2 regions of the Clostridium sp. SHJSY1 genome follow, and region 2 is predicted to be linked to the other one. Evidence: a T-box and tRNA genes for the amino acid it is inferred to sense, from the RefSeq annotation. Region 2 holds a T-box; the other holds one or more tRNA genes.
The links. The T-box of region 2 lies ahead of thrS (threonine--tRNA ligase). A T-box ahead of a tRNA ligase gene usually reads a tRNA of that ligase, here a tRNA-Thr.

Region 1: it encodes a tRNA-Thr, which carries the amino acid that the T-box ahead of thrS (threonine--tRNA ligase) is inferred to sense. The anticodon was not compared.

Annotation. Positions count from the first base shown of each region.
Region 1 is NZ_JANDMF010000030.1:39,359-42,789, forward strand. It holds gene nusG (transcription termination/antitermination protein NusG) at 1-265, opposite strand, end outside; gene secE (preprotein translocase subunit SecE) at 298-528, opposite strand; gene rpmG (50S ribosomal protein L33) at 580-729, opposite strand; gene tuf (elongation factor Tu) at 905-2,098, opposite strand; tRNA gene NNC19_RS14120 (tRNA-Thr) at 2,156-2,231, opposite strand; gene sigH (RNA polymerase sporulation sigma factor SigH) at 2,308-2,928, opposite strand; gene NNC19_RS14130 (NYN domain-containing protein) at 3,029-3,431, opposite strand, start outside.
Region 2 is NZ_JANDMF010000069.1:2,700-6,130, reverse strand. It holds gene NNC19_RS21580 (LacI family DNA-binding transcriptional regulator) at 200-1,219, shown strand; tRNA gene NNC19_RS21575 (tRNA-Gly) at 1,270-1,345, opposite strand; T-box leader at 1,591-1,793, shown strand; gene thrS (threonine--tRNA ligase) at 1,862-3,431, shown strand, end outside.

The DNA of each region.
Region 1 (3,431 bases), on a different contig from region 2:
CTGTCACTCCTCTAGTATTTCTTACAACATACCAAGATTCGTCTGACATAAACATTTTAACCAACACATATCCTGGAAATTTTTTCTTTAAAGTGACTTTTTGTTTACCATCTTTTTCTTCAATTACTTCTTCCATAGGAACTTGAAGATCTAACAATAAATCTTGAAGATTTCTATTTTCTACAATCTTCTCAATACTAGCCTTAACTTTGTTTTCATATCCTGAATATGTATGTACTACATACCATCTTGCTCTTTCACTCATATTTGTCTGGTGAAATTCCACCTAAACCTCCCTTACTTAAGTTTCAAAATCACTTCAAAGAGGTTTTGAAAAATATAATCGAATCCGCCAACCATAATTATATAAATTATGGAGACTACAGCAACAGCAATAAATGCTTTTTTGGTTTCTTTGTTAGTAGGCCAAGTTATTCTTTTCACTTCTGCCTTCATTTCTCTAAAAAATTTCAATATTCCGCCTTTTTTAGCGTTACTCTCAATTTTTGCACTACTGTTTACAGCCATTTCTCTCACATCCTTAAATTTAGTAAGTCTGTGTCTCTACTCAATCGCCAATTATTTTGTTTCTCTATGAAGAGTGTGCTTCTTACAAAATTTACAATACTTCTGCATTTCCATTCTGTCTGGGTTGTTCTTTTTATTCTTCATTGAGTTATAATTTCTTTGTTTACACTCTGTGCATGCTAAAGTTATCTTTACTCTCACGGGTCTGCACCTCCAGTTATTCATATATATTTAAGAGACAATACTCTTAACACTTCAACTAATTACGTAATTGTGAGTTACTTTTCCACATTAACATAAAAGTCACATACTGTCAATATGTTGTCTCTTTTCAAAGGACTAGGCATCAATACCCAGTCCTTAAAAATCAAGTAAATTATTCCACTATGCTAGTAACAACACCTGATCCTACTGTTCTTCCACCTTCTCTTATAGCAAATCTTAATCCTTCATCCATTGCTACTTGAGTTATTAATTCAACATTCATATCTATGTGATCTCCTGGCATTACCATTTCCATTCCTTCTGGTAACTTAATTGATCCTGTTACGTCTGTTGTTCTGAAATAGAATTGTGGTCTATATCCATCAAAGAATGGTGTATGTCTTCCACCTTCTTCTTTTTTAAGTACGTATACTTGACCTACGAACTTGCTATGTGGGTGTACTGATCCTGGCTTAGAGATTACTTGACCTCTTTCAATATCAGTTCTTTGTACACCTCTTAATAATGCTCCTATGTTATCCCCTGCTTGAGCATCATCTAGTAACTTTCTGAACATTTCTATTCCTGTTACTACTACCTTCTTCTTTTCTTCACTTAATCCTACGATTTCTACTTCGTCTCCTACGTGAAGAATTCCTCTTTCTACTCTTCCAGTCGCAACTGTTCCTCTACCTGTGATAGTGAATACATCTTCGATTGGCATTAAGAAAGGCTTATCTGTTGCTCTTTCTGGAGTTGGGATATAGCTATCTACTGCATCCATTAGTTCCATTATACATTTTGTTGCTTCTTCATCTGTTGGGTTTTCTAATGCTTTTAATGCTGATCCTGTTACTACCGGAATATCATCTCCTGGGAAGTTGTATTCGCTTAATAATTCTCTAACTTCCATTTCTACTAATTCTAATAATTCTGGATCATCTACCATATCTGCTTTGTTTAAGAATACTACGATATAGTCAACACCAACTCTTGATGCTAGTAGTATATGTTCTCTTGTTTGAGGCATTGGTCCATCTGCTGCTGAACATACTAGGATTGCTCCATCCATTTGTGCTGCTCCTGTAATCATGTTCTTAACATAGTCAGCATGTCCTGGACAGTCAACGTGCGCATAGTGTCTGTTATCTGTTTGATATTCAACATGTGCTGTGTTGATTGTAATTCCTCTTTCTTTCTCTTCTGGTGCTTTATCTATTGATGCATAATCAAATGCTTCAGCATACCCTTTCTTTGCTAATACTGTTGTAATAGCTGCTGTTAATGTTGTCTTACCGTGGTCTACGTGACCAATTGTTCCAATATTTACGTGTGGTTTACTTCTTTCGAATTTTTCCTTTGCCATTGTAAAATTCCTCCTTCTATTTGTTGATAAACTTTGCCTAGCGTTTTGTTTAAATTTTGGAGCTCACGATCGGGATTGAACCGACGACCTCCGCCTTACCAAGGCGACGCTCTACCGACTGAGCTACGTGAGCACTCGTATATTAATTTTTTCTCAATATACCAATTATAAAGTTTACTATCAATCATTTTATTTGTCAATAAAAAATACTACTTTAAATCTAAGCATTTCTCCAATTTTCTTTTAACTCTTTGCAATGCATTATCTATAGATTTTGCATGTCTATCCAAATCACATGCAATTTCTTGATATGACTTCCCATCTAAATAGGACGTAAGCACTTCTAGTTCTAGTTCTGATAACACCTTGGCAATTTCACTTTCTATATGCTCCATCTGTTCTTGACTTATTATTAACTCTTCAGGATTAGTTATTTTAAATCCAGCAAGCACATCTAATAAGGTTCTTTCAGACTCTTCTTCATATATAGGTTTGTTAAGTGAAACATATGTATTTAAAGGTATGTGTTTTTGCCTAGTTGCAGTTTTGATAGCTGTAATAATTTGTCTTGTCACACATAGCTCAGCAAAAGCCCTAAACGATGTAAGTTTATCAGGTTTAAAGTCTCTTATAGCCTTATATAACCCTATCATTCCTTCTTGATATATATCCTCTTTATCTGCACCTATTAAGAAGTAAGATTTAGCCTTTGCTTTAACAAAATTCTCATACTTTGTAATAAGATATTCTTGAGCTCTAGCATTCCCATCTTTAGCTTCCAATACAATTTCTTCATCTAATTTTTCTTCAAATTCCGAATAATTACCCATTGAATATCTCTTATCGTACACTGCTCCCCCTCCGAACTATGTCAATTACAATCTAAATTATACTCTACCTAAATCTCTCAAGTCAAACTATTTCAACTATTCACTTGCTTCTACGAATTTTTTCAAGCTTTTGTACTATATCCCCATCTAAATTGTCTTGCAAATGATTTTTGTTTAATATCCCATCCTTTGATGTTCGTTTCCTTATTCTATGTTCTGTAGACATAACTTCATTATAAAATTCTAAGGATGCAATCCTAACAGCACCTCTTTGAAATATAGTTTGTTGTTCTAACCAATCTGAAGTAACAACATAAACCTCATATCTTCTACCTAAATTATGGACCTCTCTCTCTATATAACTATCTGCCGTTTCTCCATCCTTTGTAAAGATTATAGATAGATTTTTATTTACATTTTCCTTATTTTCAATATTTCCTGCAACCTTATGCCCATCAAATACCACTATAATTTTTGAGTCATTATACGATCCATAATTATGC
Region 2 (3,431 bases):
TAAATAAGTAGGTATTGTAAAATAGATATTAATCCTATTTTATAGCACCTACTCTTTTTTATTTATACTAATTCTTCTAATAAAGCTGTTGCAAATCATGGTGAGTGGTATAATTAAACAATAAGAGTTTAAAAAGAATTTCACTAAATTCTACTGCTTTTAATAAATTTATAAATACATTATAAGGTGGATTTTAATTATGAAAGTTACAATTGTAGATGTGGCAAGAAAAGCTAATGTTTCAGTTGCTACAGTTTCAAGAGTTATGAATGGCAACTATCCTGTAAAACTTGAAACAAAAGAAAGAGTTCTTAGCGCAATAAAAGAGCTTAAGTTTATCCCAAATATGCAGGCACGAGAATTTACAAAACAACAATCTACTATAATAGGTATAGTAGTTCCTAGTATTAATAACATGTTTTTCCCTGAAGTTGTGAACGGGATAGATAGCGAACTAAAATCTACTGACTTTTCTTTAGTTCTTAGTTGTACAAATAATAACAAAAAAGAAGAAAGACGTTGCATAAATGATCTTATATCAAGAAATGTAGCTGGAGTAATAGTAGTGGATCCAAATACTGATAATATAAATTCTAATTTTTATAAAAATATTTCAACCAAAATTCCACTAGTATTTGTAAATGGATACTCTGTAATCCCCAATATTTCTTCTGTATCAAATGATGAATTTTTAGGTTCTGAACTTGCTTTAAGTCATTTATTAAATAATAATCATAAAGATATATTGTTTCTTAGGGGCAAAGATAGTTATTCTTATGATGTTAAAGAAAAAGTTTATGTAGATTTTATGAAAAAACTTAATAATTTTAAACCAGAATATATAATTAACATAGGTGAAGGTAACAGTAAAAACACTGTTGAAAATACAACAAAAATAATGCTAAATTTATTATCTTCAACTAAAGCAACGGCTGTTTTTGCATGTAATGATCTTATGGCTGTTGGAGTTTTAAATGCTTGCAAAAAACTAGATATAAATGTTCCAAATGATTTATCTTTAATAGGTTATGATAATATTGATTTAAGCGAATTTGTTGAACCCAAACTAACTACTATAGATCAAAATATGTTTTTACTTGGAACTAATGCATCCTCATTGTTATTAGAGAAGATTAGTAACAATAATGAACATAGTAAAAGAGTTATTTTAAATAATTCTTTAATAGAAAGAGATACAGTTATGATTATTGAAGATTAGATTTTTTCTATAAAAAAAGAGTACTTTACTATAAAAAGTTACTCTTTTTTTGGAGCGGAAGACGGGACTCGAACCCGCAACATTCACCTTGGGAAGGTGATACTCTACCATTTAAGCTACTTCCGCTAACAATGGTTTCATCAAAATATATTTTACCATTTTTTTACATAAGAATCAATACCTTTAATTTCTTTCATACTAAATTTTTCAATACTATCTTTTAACTTATCGTCCCTTTCTAAAAGAATGTTATGGTTATAATTAAAAAAATTTGTTGCAATAAGCATATTTGATTTAAATTAAAGCTATGTAAAATATATTTACTGTTGACATCCTAAATTGAGATAATTATAATAAATACTAACAAATATTGAAAAATGATGACGAGAAGAGTAAGTTAACACTTCATTATCAGAGAGAGAATACATTAGCTGTGAGTATTTTTTAATGAAATTAACTGAAAACCACCTCTGAGTGACTTTAAAAAAGTCCGTATTTATCACGTTACGATAACCTTAAGCGACCTATTTTTAGGTAATTAGAGTGGAACCACGGATATAACTTCGTCTCTATATATTAGAGATTGAAGTTTTTTTATTTGCACAAATTATATTTTAATACATATACGAGAGGAGTTTTAAAATGATTAAAGTAACTTTAAAAGACGGTTCAGTAAAAGAATTTGAAGCAGGCGTTTCAGTTTTAGATATAGCTAAAGGAATTAGCGAAGGTTTAGCTAGAAATGCTTGTTGTGGTATTGTAAATGGTAAGGTAGTAGATCTTCGTGACACAGTAAATGAAGATGTAGAACTCAGCATTTGTACATTTGATTCAGAGGAAGGTAAAAATGCTGTACGCCATAGTATTTCACACGTTTTAGCTTATGCAGTTAAAAGATTATTTCCCGAAACAAAACTTGCTATAGGTCCATCAATTCAAAATGGATTCTACTATGATTTTGACAGAGATACAGCTTTCACAGCTGAAGATGTTGCAAAATTAGAAGCTGAAATGAAAAAAATAATAAAAGAAAATCCTTCAATAGAAAGATTTTCACTTCCAAGAAATGAAGCTTTAGAGCTTATGAAAGAAGAACCATACAAAGTTGAATTAATAAATGATCTTCCTAAAGGCGAAACTATTTCCTTCTACAAAATGGGTGATTTTACTGACCTTTGTGCTGGACCTCACTTAATATCTATTAAGTCAGTGAAAGCAATTAAACTTATAAGAACAGCTGGTGCATACTGGAAAGGAAGTGAAAAGAACAAAATGCTTTCTAGAGTTTATGGTACAGCTTTCTTAAAGAATGCTGATCTAGAAGCTCACCTTGAAGCTTTAGAAGAAGCTAAGAAAAGAGATCATAACAAACTAGGAAGAGAATTAAAATTATTTACTACTGATGAAAATATAGGTCAAGGACTTCCTCTTATGATGCCAAAGGGAGCTAAAATAATTCAACTTCTTCAAAGATGGGTTGAAGATGAAGAAGAAAAGAGAGGATATGTTTTAACAAAAACTCCATTTATGGCTAAAAATGATTTATATAAAGTTTCTGGCCACTGGGATCATTATAAAGATGGAATGTTTGTATTAGGTGATGAAGAAAAGGATGAAGAAATTCTTGCATTAAGGCCAATGACTTGTCCATTTCAATACACTATATACAATGCAGAACAACACAGTTATAGAGATCTTCCTATAAGATATGGCGAAACTTCTACTTTATTTAGAAATGAAAATTCAGGAGAAATGCATGGACTTATAAGAGTTAGACAATTTACTCTTGCTGATGGTCATCTTATAGTTACACCAGAACAACTTGAAGATGAATTTAAAGGTGTTCTTGAATTAATTGATTACCTAATGAGTACCTTAGGTATTGCAGAAGATATAACTTATAGATTCTCAAAATGGGATCCTAATAACACTGAAAAGTACATAAATGATCCTGAAGCATGGACTCGCACTCAAGATACTATGAAACAAATACTAGATCACTTAAAAATAGATTATGTTGAAGCTGATGATGAAGCTGCTTTCTATGGACCAAAACTTGATTTACAATGCAGAAATGTTCATGGTAAAGAAGATACATTATTTACAGTTCAAATAGACTTTGCTTTAGCTGAAAGATTTGATATGTCTTATATTGATAAAGATGGTGAAAAGAAACGTCCTTATATAATTCATAGATCATCTATTGGCTGCT